DNA from 4 places in the Peribacillus sp. GL_122 genome. Region 1 is predicted to be linked to each of the others. Evidence: predicted binding sites of a transcription regulator. Region 1 holds the regulator's gene; each other region holds the start of a gene.
What was found. Region 1 encodes CtsR, which represses protease genes until heat stress. Its sites were predicted from a motif close to ATGGTCAATAAAGGTCAAACA; they were not measured.
Positions count from the first base shown of each region.

Region 2: AC3ISB_RS13675 (ATP-dependent Clp protease ATP-binding subunit) is a predicted target of CtsR. The motif match lies at 1,489-1,509, and genes of this name have one in related genera.
Region 3: clpP (ATP-dependent Clp endopeptidase proteolytic subunit ClpP) is a predicted target of CtsR. The motif match lies at 1,147-1,167, and genes of this name have one in related genera.
Region 4: clpB (ATP-dependent chaperone ClpB) is a predicted target of CtsR. The motif match lies at 1,411-1,431, and genes of this name have one in related genera.

Region 1 covers NZ_CM174415.1:100,549-103,731, reverse strand. Annotated here, with positions in the region: gene mcsB (protein-arginine kinase McsB) at 1-638, opposite strand, end outside; gene mcsA (protein-arginine kinase activator protein McsA) at 635-1,186, opposite strand; gene AC3ISB_RS00545 (CtsR family transcriptional regulator) at 1,208-1,669, opposite strand; rRNA gene rrf (5S ribosomal RNA) at 2,034-2,149, opposite strand; rRNA gene AC3ISB_RS00535 (23S ribosomal RNA) at 2,214-3,183, opposite strand, start outside.
Region 2 covers NZ_CM174415.1:2,848,099-2,851,281, reverse strand. Annotated here, with positions in the region: gene AC3ISB_RS13685 (metal-dependent hydrolase) at 1-391, shown strand, start outside; gene AC3ISB_RS13680 (C40 family peptidase) at 597-1,040, shown strand; gene AC3ISB_RS13675 (ATP-dependent Clp protease ATP-binding subunit) at 1,548-3,183, shown strand, end outside.
Region 3 covers NZ_CM174415.1:5,396,485-5,399,667, forward strand. Annotated here, with positions in the region: gene rpoN (RNA polymerase factor sigma-54) at 1-551, opposite strand, end outside; tRNA gene AC3ISB_RS26330 (tRNA-Arg) at 869-940, opposite strand; gene clpP (ATP-dependent Clp endopeptidase proteolytic subunit ClpP) at 1,230-1,838, shown strand; gene AC3ISB_RS26340 (HPr family phosphocarrier protein) at 1,935-2,192, opposite strand; gene whiA (DNA-binding protein WhiA) at 2,213-3,166, opposite strand.
Region 4 covers NZ_CM174415.1:1,302,561-1,305,743, reverse strand. Annotated here, with positions in the region: gene clpB (ATP-dependent chaperone ClpB) at 1-1,366, opposite strand, end outside; gene AC3ISB_RS06320 (FAD-dependent monooxygenase) at 1,592-2,794, opposite strand; gene AC3ISB_RS06315 (cupin domain-containing protein) at 2,918-3,183, opposite strand, start outside.

The sequences.
Region 1 (3,183 bases):
TCTCCATAAATCCCTCGAACCACCAACCCCAATTGGTTGATAGCCGGTATGATATTATTCATCTGCTGTGTAAGGACAAGGCCAGGCAGATGAATCATGACCGAAGCTCTTAATCCTGTTCCCACATTAGTCGGACAACTAGTTAGGTATCCTCTTTCCTCATCATATGCATAGTCTATGGATTCTTCAATCCAATCGTCAAGAACATTTGCAATCTTTAAGGTTTCCTTTAGCTGCAACCCCGACATTAAACATTGAATACGGAGATGATCCTCTTCGTTTATCATGATACTTATTTCTTCATTTTCCGAAAGGAGACATGCGCTTTTCGCTGAATCTTCAACTAAATGGGGACTGATTAAATGTTTTTCAACGAGAACACGCTTTTCCAGTGGCTGCAATTGGTCAATCTCTAATAGTTCCAGTTTTCCAATCTCTGGGGTTACTTCTTCTTCGATTCTTTTTTTGACCAATTCAATGATTTTTTTAGCTTCTTCGTTAGAAAAGGAGGTTGGGAAGGTAAAGTCTTTAAAATTCCTGGCCAGCCGAATCCGCGAACTCAATACAATATCGATTTCCGGCCCTTCGGCACTCATCCAGGAACTCAAGGCGTTTTCTACAAACTTTTCCAAGCTCATAATTCCTCGCCTCCCTCTTGCGCTTCATACCTTTTTTCAAGGGAACGAACCTTATCTCTTACCTCTGCCGCTTTCTCAAACTCCTCTTGATCAATGTGGACCTTTAAAACTTCTTTTAAATCCAAAATTTGCTTTCGAAGATATATGGTGCCACCAATCCTTTTTGGAATTTTCCCTATATGTGCTGTATTGCCGCTATGAACCCTCTTTAAAATGGGATTTAACTGTTCATTGAACGTTTTATAACATTCGGCACAGCCAAACTTACCAATATGGACAAATTCTTTATAAGATCGATGACAATGCGGGCAACGCCTCTCTTCCGTTTTGGGAAATGCATTTGCCTTTGTCTGTTGAATATTCGACTCCATATTCAACAATCCTGCTAATAAATTATTTATTGAAAAACCAGGTCCACCTGCATCCATGAACATTTCACCTTTTTCCTGAGCACATTTCTCACAAATCATGACTTCAGTCTTTTTTCCATTGATGATTTTGGTGAAGTGCAGGGTAGCAGGCCTTTGATGACATTCTTGGCAAATCAACGCTCATCACCTCTGCCAGTTTCATTTATATTTTAAAGTCGTAAGCATCGCAGTTAAAATTCTTGCCCTAAGCTCATCGCGGTCAGGTAGGTCGATATAAATCACCGATCTATCTATGACGCTCATCATAATCTTTGCTTCTCGTTCATTAATGACGTCTTCATTCATCAGCCTTGAAATTACTCCTTCAGCCATCGATTGGGTTACCCTTGAACCAATAAGCGATAATAATTGGTTGATAAGTTGCACGGAATCCTGCGATTCCACTTTCATGATGCGTATGTAACCGCCGCCTCCACGCTTACTCTCTACAACATAACCTCGCTCGATGGTAAACCTGGTATTGATTACGTAATTGATTTGAGAAGGAACACACTGAAATTTATCTGCTATTTCACTTCTTTTAATCTCTAAGATATCTTTTTGACTTATTTCAAGTACTTGCTTTAAATAAGTTTCGATAATATCAGATATGTTTCTCACTCAGCCTCCTCCATTCTGACTTTGACTATATTTGACTATTATTATACAAGGAATAATGCATTTTGCAACTTAAACGCACTTTCTCTTTCTGTATTATCCATTTTCCCCAAATTATATGTAGTTACATACCCCATTGAACATTAAAGTTGAAATATCTTACATAAATACCCTAAAAAGATAAATGCAAAACCTGATATTTTTCTTCTCTCTTAAGGTTTCACCACTTAAATTCGGCCCAATTCCTCCTCATGATATTGTAACCAATTCAAATAAGGCCAGCCCTATGCTGTCCCTGAAAATAAAAAACCTTTTTTTAATTACGAACAACAAAAAAGACCAGCCGGATGGCTGATCTTTTTAAATGGCTTGGCGGCGTCCTACTCTCACAGGGGGAAACCCCCAACTACCATCGGCGCTGAAGAGCTTAACTGCCGTGTTCGGAATGGGAACGGGTGTGACCTCTTCGCTATCGCCACCAAACATAAAAGGAACGTTGTTCCTTCAAAACTAGATAATAAGAAGGTATTTCATTTTTTAAAAAGCGTTGGTTAAGTCCTCGATCTATTAGTATCAGTCAGCTCCACATGTCGCCACGCTTCCACCTCTGACCTATCAACCTGATCATCTTTCAGGGATCTTACTAGCTTGCGCCATGGGAAATCTCATCTTGAGGGGGGCTTCATGCTTAGATGCTTTCAGCACTTATCCCGTCCGCACGTAGCTACCCAGCTATGCCTTTGGCAAGACAACTGGTACACCAGCGGTGCGTCCATCCCGGTCCTCTCGTACTAAGGACAGCTCCTCTCAAATTTCCTGCGCCCGCGACGGATAGGGACCGAACTGTCTCACGACGTTCTGAACCCAGCTCGCGTACCGCTTTAATGGGCGAACAGCCCAACCCTTGGGACCGACTACAGCCCCAGGATGCGATGAGCCGACATCGAGGTGCCAAACCTCCCCGTCGATGTGGACTCTTGGGGGAGATAAGCCTGTTATCCCCGGGGTAGCTTTTATCCGTTGAGCGATGGCCCTTCCATGCGGAACCACCGGATCACTAAGCCCGACTTTCGTCCCTGCTCGACTTGTAGGTCTCGCAGTCAAGCTCCCTTGTGCCTTTACACTCTACGAATGATTTCCAACCATTCTGAGGGAACCTTTGGGCGCCTCCGTTACTCTTTAGGAGGCGACCGCCCCAGTCAAACTGCCCACCTGACACTGTCTCCCACCCCGATAAGGGGCGCGGGTTAGAATTTCAATACAGCCAGGGTAGTATCCCACCAACGCCTCCACCGAAGCTAGCGCTCCGGCTTCTCAGGCTCCTACCTATCCTGTACAAGCTGTACCAAAATTCAATATCAGGCTGCAGTAAAGCTCCACGGGGTCTTTCCGTCCTGTCGCGGGTAACCTGCATCTTCACAGGTACTATAATTTCACCGAGTCTCTCGTTGAGACAGTGCCCAGATCGTTACACCTTTCGTGCGGGTCGGAACTTACCCGACAAGGAATTTCGCTAC
Region 2 (3,183 bases), 2.7 Mb from region 1:
AGGCTCTGAAACGGAAAAATGGATCGGTGTAGGGGCAGGAATCGGAATCATCATCATTTCATCTTTCATCAGACAAAGGCATATGCTGACCTTGACTGGATTAGCGGTTTTAGGCGGTGGTTTATCTTTGCAGGAAAGCTGGCTGTGGCTGTTAGGAGTTTATATTATCCTAGCATCCTTTACACCACATAGAAGTTATACACATTCGATTGCAGGTATCGCTTTCTTTGGCATCATTGCCCATCAATTCGAAGCCTTTATGGGGATTGACGGAATTTTCACTACTTGTATATTAGGATACATAAGTCATTTAATTGCAGATTTGAAATGTTTACCTTTTAACAAACGTGGGGTAAAGTTATTTCTTCCATTTTTCTCAAAAGAATTTTGACAGTGGTTCGCTTACCGCTGTTTTTTCTATGAGGTAAAATAAATTTAAATTGAAAGGACACCTGATTCGACTTTTTTTTATGTTTTATATGGTCATTCTTCCTAAATCTACTAAATGTAACATATTTGTAAAGATCCTGTGATGCGAGTGATATGCATATTCTAGTATATTAAGTTTAGCAAATCACATCAGGGGGTAAAATAATTTGTTTAAGAAAATTGTCGTCGGATTGTCATTGGCTATCATGCTTGTATCCGCATCTTTTGCTGGGGACCAAGTGGAAGCTGCTTCATATCATACAAAAGCGATTAAAGTGGCTAAAAGTGAATTAGGTACAAAATATAAAATGGGTGGCATTTCTTCTTCAGGTTTTGATTGCTCCGGTTTAGTGAAGTATTCATATCAAAAGGCTGGTAAGAATTTACCAAGAACCGCTGCTGACATATATAAAAAAGGAAAGAAAGTTAAAAGCCTGCAAAAAGGTGACTTAATGTTTTTTGCACCAAATAAAGCGAAAAAACCTACACATGTGGCTATATACATAGGAAACAATGAATTCATACACTCATCATCATCTAAAGGAGTTTCATACGCTAAAACCAATAATAGTTATTGGAAGCCAAAGTATATTGGTGCGAAACGTATATAATAGAAGGAAATCAACCTTAATATAAAAAACTAAGAGACTTAATGATATCTCTGACTGCAGGGAAACTCGAAATAATTGAGTTTCCCTGCAGTTTTTTCTTTATAAACGTTCAAATTGCTTGGCAGACAATCCGCTCCCTTGTTTTCTACAAAAAGAGACTTTAATGAAGTCTCTTTTTTTGTTTTAAATATAAGAGGGGATGAGGCATATGGGCAAGGAGAAAGGGAATTGATGTTTTGTTAATAGATTAGGTTATGGTTATCCTGAAGTGGGTAATCAATAATATCTGAATGTACTAAGAGGCATACATAGAATCTTTTTATTTGACTGGAATTGGATAGTTTAATATGCTTAGCAAACCAAATCGAAGGAATTTCTTTTTTATTGCAAAAAAATTCCCAGACAAAATTATTGAAAGTCAAAGAAGGTCAATGTATAATAAAGTCAGAAAGTCAAAGAAGGTCAAAGATTTATAGTGAATTCAATTTTTAAAAGGAGGAGTACTACATGCTTTGTGAAAAATGCCATGTAAACCAAGCAAATATTCAAGTTCATCTAAATATGAATGGTCAGGAGCATGATGTGAAACTGTGCTCCACTTGTTATAAAGAAGAGCGAAACAAACTTGGAGCAGCGATGGGCGGAATGGATACAGGAAAATTCCAATATAATGGATTTCCAAATTCATTCAATCCATTTAATTATAATGATGTACCAAAGCCGGATTCAGCTGAACATGGCGAGGACGGAGGATTGCTTGAGGAGTATGGCCACAATTTGACCGATGCTGCTAAAGCAGGACTTATCGATCCGGTTATCGGAAGAAATGAAGAAATCAAACGCGTCATTGAAGTTCTAAATAGACGCAATAAAAATAATCCCGTTTTAATCGGTGAACCTGGTGTCGGTAAAACAGCCATTGCCGAAGGTCTTGCTTTAGCGATTGTTGAAGGTTCAGTGCCTGTTAAATTACGTAATAAGCTTGTATATATGCTTGATATAGCGTCCCTTGTTTCGAATACTGGAATTAGAGGGCAATTCGAAGAACGAATGAAGCAATTGATCAGCGAATTGCAGGAAAGAAAAAATGTCATTTTATTCATAGATGAAATTCACCAACTTGTGGGAGCGGGTTCAGCCGAAGGATCAATGGATGCAGGAAATATCTTGAAGCCTGCACTTGCACGCGGCGAGCTTCAGCTTGTCGGAGCAACCACTTTATCCGAATATAGGAAAATTGAAAAAGACGGTGCCCTTGAAAGACGCTTCCAGCCTGTACACGTTAATGAGCCGACAACGGCTGAGGCATTGGTCATCTTACATGGTTTAAAAGATAGTTATGAATCTTATCATGGTGTAACATATAGTGAGGAAGCCCTAAAAGCGGCTGTTGAACTCTCGAACCGCTACATTCAAGACCGATTCCTGCCTGATAAGGCAATAGACTTAATGGATGAAGCTGGTTCCAAATTGAACTTGACCATCGAAGACGGCCAGGTAGAAAAGATGAAAGAGCGTCTGGTGCAAATTTATAAAGAAAAAGAAATGGCCTTAAAAGAAGAAGCATATGAAAAAGCTGCCCTTCTCCGTGATGAAGAAGAAAAACTGGAAAAGTCCTTACAGGCTGGGGAAGATGCAATTAAGCCAACCGTTACCGTTGAAGACATTCAAAATATCATCGAACAAAAGACTGGTATACCTGTAGGTAAGCTCCAAGAAGATGAGCAAGAAAGAATGGTTCATCTCCAAGATGAGCTGATGAAAAAAGTAATCGGGCAGCAAGAGGCTGTCAAAAAGGTTTCCAAGGCCGTTCGAAGAAGTCGTGCAGGGTTAAAATCCAAAAATCGTCCTACCGGTTCTTTCCTTTTCGTTGGTCCGACGGGAGTAGGTAAAACCGAATTGGCGAAAACTCTTGCTGAGGAATTGTTCGGGGACAAGGAAGCAATGATTCGTCTTGACATGAGTGAATTCATGGAGAAACACAGTGTTTCTAAATTAATCGGTTCTCCTCCTGGATATGTAGGGCATGAGGAGGCTGGACAATTGACGGAAAAAGTTCGCCGCAAACCTTACAGTATCATCTTATTGGATGAAATTGAAAAGGCACATCCGGATGTATTGCATATGTTCCTGCAAATCATGG
Region 3 (3,183 bases), 480 kb from region 1:
GATTCTGCAAGCAGGTTCTCCCCTTCTGCTTTCACCTGAAGCAAAAGGCACTCTTGAAGGTTTCTCGCTCCAATGCCATGCGGCTCGAGTTCCTGTAATATCGAGAGACTCTCTTCCAAAACGGCCGGAGATATGCCTGGGACGCATATATCATCCAGTTGAGTCCTCAAGTAACCGTTTTCATCAAGGTTATGAATTAATAGAAGCATTGCCTTCTGCTGCTCACCTGAAAACTGCTGGTGATTCACCTGGGACATGATATGCTGTTCAAGCGATAAAGTATCTTCACTGATCTGTTCAATCCAATAGTTGGCATCATACGTATTTTTAAGAGTCCGTTTACCCTTTTTCCGGTCAAAAGTTGGCTGAAATATAGAAGATGTTGGCTGATCTATGGACAGTAATGGATTCTCCACCATTTTATTTTCTAGAAAAGCCGATAGCTCTTGCGAGGAGTATTGCAGCAATGTAATAGCTTGCATAAGCTCCTGGGTCATTGCCATCTTTAATGTTTGCTGTTGAAAAAGTCCTGCTTTCATATTCATACTCATCGATTCATCCCTCCCCCACTCCATTTTACATTATCAGGAGAAAATTCTACACAAAAACCCATGAAAACGCTTACGAATTTTTTCTGAATAGTTTATTTGTTTTAAATACTATATGTTAGAAACGCAAATTTAACAACTACTTTTATTGAAAAATCACCATTTTTCAATAGTGTTGGGTAATATTTTCAAGGCAGGAATAACATCACAGGATTCGATGGAATATTACGGAAAACGAGTAAATTCTCCAAAAATCTTATGGAACCGCTTAAAAATGCCCAATAAAAAATCCCCCACTTTATTAAGCAGAAGATTGGTAATGCCCTCGGCAGGAATCGAACCTGCATTTCAAGCTTCGGAGGCTTGCGTTCTATCCGTTGCACTACGAGGGCGTAATAGATAATATTTTTTTAACAGACTTCATTATATGATAGAATCCCCTTCTTTGCAAGGGTTATCAGGTTTAAAACTTTGTCTTTTGGGTATTATGGGTAATGTGGAAATTCATCCCTGTGCGGCATAATATATAAAGTAATCTATCAGGAAGGAGCCTTAGCCAGAAAATTGTCGAACAAATTATCCATTAAAGGGTTTGTTTTGTTTGACCTAAATTGACCAAAAAGTGTATCATACATACATAAAGAATTTAAATGATTCTCTTAATCGAAGGAGGAAATGAACATGAATTTAATTCCTACAGTTATCGAACAAACAAGTCGTGGGGAGCGTGCCTACGATATTTACTCCCGTTTATTAAAAGACCGGATCATTATGCTAGGAAGTGCAATTGACGATAATGTTTCCAACTCCATTGTTGCTCAATTACTATTTTTAGAAGCGGAAAACCCTGAAAAAGATATCACTCTATACATCAACAGTCCTGGCGGAAGCATCACTTCCGGTATGGCCATTTATGATACTATGCAATATATCAAACCTAATGTATCCACAGTATGCATCGGTATGGCCGCTTCCATGGGCGCTTTCCTATTGGCTGCTGGCGAAAAAGGCAAACGTTATGCATTGCCAAACAGTGAAGTCATGATTCACCAACCGCTTGGAGGAGCTCAAGGTCAAGCTACGGAAATTGAAATTGCTGCCCGCCGTATCCTTCACTTGAAAGATAAACTGAACCAAATCCTGGCAGAACGTACTGGTCAACCTATTGAAGTCCTTCAAAGAGATACGGAACGTGATAACTTCATGACTTCCGAAAGAGCTCTTGAATATGGCTTGATTGACAAAGTCATCACGCGCAGCATCCTTGATGACAAAAAAGACTCTAAATAATTATGCAACAAAAGGCTCCGGAGATCGCCTTAAGCGACTTCCGGAGCCTTTTTTACATTATAAAAAAAAGGATGCACTTTTAGGCATCCTTTTCTTTTAACCCTCTTGCTGAACGAACTCTTCCAATGCCTCTAACGCTTCTTTTTCATCGCGTCCTTCGACGATTAACTTAACGGACACGCCAGAACTGATGGCAAGGCTCATTAACCCCATTATACTTTTTGCATTCACTTTCTTTCCTTCTTTTTCAAGAAAAACATCTGAATGAAAGCGGTTAGCTTCTTGTACAAAAAGAGCCGCCGGCCGCGCTTGCAAACCCGTCTTCAATTTTACCTCAACTTGTTTTTCCACCATCTTGATCTCCCCTATTAGCTTTATTTTTTCGCAGCAATAGCCTCTCCCCCACGGAGCTTGTCAGCTATTTCATCAATCTTTCGTAATCGGTGATTAATCCCGGACTTACTGATGGTTCCCCCGGATACCATTTCCCCAAGTTCCTTTAAGGTTATATCCTGAAACGCTATCCTAAGCTCCGCAATTTCCCGAAGCTTATCCGGTAAAATGCTTAGTCCTACCGTATCCTCGATATAATGGATATTTTCAACCTGGCGCAATGAGGCCCCGATCGTTTTGTTCAAATTGGCTGTTTCACAATTCACAAGCCGATTCACTGAATTACGCATATCACGGACAATCCGTACATCCTCGAACCTTAATAAAGCTGAATGGGCGCCAACTATACTTAAAAACTCGGCAATTTTTTCGGCTTCTTTCAAATAAATGATGTACCCTTTCTTGCGTTCAAGCGTCTTGGCCTTCAAGCCAAACTTATTCATTAGCTCACACAGGGCATCATTGTGCTCTTTATAAAGTGAGAAAATCTCGAGGTGATAGGAAGACGTTTCCGGATTATTTACCGAACCCCCCGCAAGAAATGCACCTCTCAGGTAAGAACGCTTACAGCATTTCTTCCCAACAATAGTATCGGATATATCATGGAGAATTTCAAAGCCATCGCCTAAAATTTCCAAATCGGTTAAAACCCGCTGCCCTCCGGATGACATCCTGACAATATATACATTATTCTTTTTTAGCTTCATCTTTTTACGGACCAACAGCTCGACCTGGACCTCATAACTTTTTTTCAGCAGCGTATAAATCCTTCTGGCAATCGCAGCATTCTCAGTTTGAATATCCACAACAAGCTTCCGATTAGAAAATGAAAGGGATCCGTTCATCCGGATAAGCGCACATAATTCCGCCCTGCCGCAGCAATCCTTTCCCTCTAATGTAGTAAGCTCTTTTTTCGTTTCTGAAGCAAAAGACATCCATTTCACCCCCAATC
Region 4 (3,183 bases), 1.2 Mb from region 1:
CTTGATCCTGAAGTTCTGATAGTTCTTTTTGAAGCACTTCCAGCCTTGCCTTGCTTTGAGGGTCCTCCTCATTTTTCAGGGCCGCTTCTTCAATTTCAAGTTGCATGACTTTTCTCGTGATTTCATCCAGCTCGGATGGCATTGAGTCGATTTCCATCCGGATCATCGCACATGCTTCATCCACAAGATCTATAGCTTTATCCGGTAAAAACCGCTCCGTTATATATCGGTTCGAAAGGACAGAGGCCGCAACGATCGCCCGATCATGTATCCTGACGCCATGGTGAATTTCAAACCGTTCCTTTAATCCCCGCAAAATTGAAATTGTATCTTCCACATCCGGTTCAGGAACCAGAACCTGTTGGAAACGGCGTTCCAGAGCCGGATCCTTTTCAATATATTGCCGATATTCATCAAGGGTCGTTGCACCGATACAATGCAGCTCACCACGCGCAAGCATCGGCTTTAACATATTTCCGGCATCAAGTGCGCCATCCGTTCTTCCTGCACCGACAATTGTGTGTAATTCATCAATGAATAAAAGAATTTTACCGTCACTCTTCTTGATCTCATTCAACACCGCTTTTAGGCGTTCCTCAAATTCACCGCGGAATTTGGCCCCTGCAACAAGTGCACTCATATCTAGTGAAAAAACGGTCTTATCCTTTAAACCTTCCGGCACATCCTTCCTGACGATCCTTTGTGCCAACCCCTCGACAATCGCTGTTTTACCTACTCCAGGTTCTCCTATTAATACAGGATTATTTTTCGTTTTACGTGAAAGGATCCGGATGACGTTACGGATTTCCGTATCTCGGCCGATTACTGGATCGACCTTCCCCGATTTAACCTCAGCAACGAGATCTCTGCCGTATTTTTTCAGTACTTCATAAGTGCTTTCAGGATTTTGACTAGTCACTCGCTGATTCCCCCTTATATCGTTTATAACCCGTTTTGCTATATCATAATCAATTCCATATGATGAAAAAAGCCTGTTTACATTCGTTTTATTGACTTGCAACGACGCAAGCAGTATATGTTCGACGGATAAATATTCATCCTCCCACATTTGCATTTCCTTTTCGGCAGCCGTCAAAATTTGCTGTAGGGAGGTTGACATGTAAACCTGGGAAACACTCCCTCTCACTTCCGGTAATCGATCCAGTTCCTTATTTAGCTCTATATCAAATAGATTCATCGGTTTACCAGATTCCGATAAAATCCTGATTAATAAACTTTCATCCTGTTCCATTAAGGCCTTTAATAAATGCAGCTCCGTCAACTCGGGATTCCCTCTATCTTTGGCTAGTTCCTGGCCGCCAATGAACGCCTGTTGGGTTCTCTCCGTCATATTATTAATATCCATCTTGAAACCTCCCATTCATCTATATCATGAACGAATTATCACTCGGTTTGACCAACTTTGACCTTTATATTTTCATTATACTTCTAATTTTCCCCATGTAAAGGAAAGTTATAAAAAATGCAGGAGGTATGGAGGATAAACGGAAAAAACCTTTCTTCAAAAAGAAGAAAGGCAGACCCATTTGTAAAATGGCATAAAATCACTGATTGGCTGAAACAAAACGACTTATGCTTTTACGGCCGTTTTATTATAACCATGAAATTCATCGACGAATTGGAAATCTTTATCCGTGCGACCTGCTAGGATCGTATCTCTGAGCAGAATGCCTGCATCGGTCGTATTGTGGATGATTTCCCCCCACATTCTTGCACTCGTTTGAACATTAGCTGTACGCGGAATGCGTTCCTCTTGATATTCCAAAAATGCCTGTTCAATGTCATTTCCATGCTTATGAAGCATATCCGACAAATAAGCTGCATCTTCTAAAGCCTGGCAAGCCCCTTGTGCCAAGTATTGGAGCATCGGATGTGCCGCATCGCCCGTAAGCGTAATTCTTCCTTTACTCCAATTATCAATTGGTAACCGGTCATACATCGGCCAGCGGCGTTGCCTTTGAATGAATGAAATCGCATTTTGAACAAGCTCACAAGTTCCGGCAAATACACTGTCCATTTCTTCCGGGGTTCCCCATTGATCGGTTTTTTCGTTTTCTTCCGTGTATTGAGAACTTTTGAACACCACTACTTGGTTGTAAAGTTCCCCCCTTCTAACCGGGTATTGAACAAGATGAAGGTTTGGCCCAATCCACATATACACATCATCTAAATCTCCATGGCTCGTAACCTCTTCCATCGGAATCGCTCCCCTGTATGCAACATATTGAGAGCAGATCGGTTGATCTTCCACAAAAAGTTTCCGTGCCTTGGACCATAATCCATCGGCTCCAATGACAGCAGTTCCTGAATGTTTAGACCCGTTGGCTGAAGTAACCGTAACTTCACCTTCATTTTCTACTGTTTCAATAATGGTTTGGTTCGTAACCAGTTCAATATACGGGTTATTTTCACAAGCTTCAGCCAGTACTTTATGCAAATCGGAACGATGCAAGACAACATATGGCGCTCCATATCTTTCTTTATAAACATCACCTAAATCCAAAGCGGAAAGCTCTTTGCCGGAAAAGGCATCCATCAGCACCAATCTTTTTGGAAATACTGCAATTTCATTGATTTTATCCATGACGCCTAAACGCTGCAATACGTTGGTGGCATTTGCTGCAAGCTGAATCCCTGCACCAATTTCTCCAAATTCGGGAGCTTGTTCAAGGACCTTTACATACTGTTTAGTTTCTGCGATTCCTAAAGCAGTTGCCAAACCGCCAATTCCCCCACCGATAACTATGAATGGTTTTTTTTCTGTGCTCATCATCAATTCCCCCTATATTAGTTGCTTTTAGCCAATGTTGCGGACAATGCCACAGTAAGCGTTTTCATTCGGCTGGCATTCCATATATTCATCAGGATCAAGCTGAAAGTCCCAAACAGATTACTTTTAAACCAAAACAGGCTTGAATTCACTTTCAATCTTTTGGTAACCATTGTTTGTGTCTAATGCCTGTTGCTGTTCCAAATCGAATCTCTCCATTATTGGTAGGTCGTTTACCGAGAATAAGTAAGAATCCGCTTCTGCAACGTGCTCATGCCATGCCCAATTCGGAACGACGAAATAATCTCCCTTGGACCAGTCAAAACGCACTCCATTAATAACGGTATAGCCTGATCCTTGGTGCACTTGATAAATTGTGGAATGGGTATGGC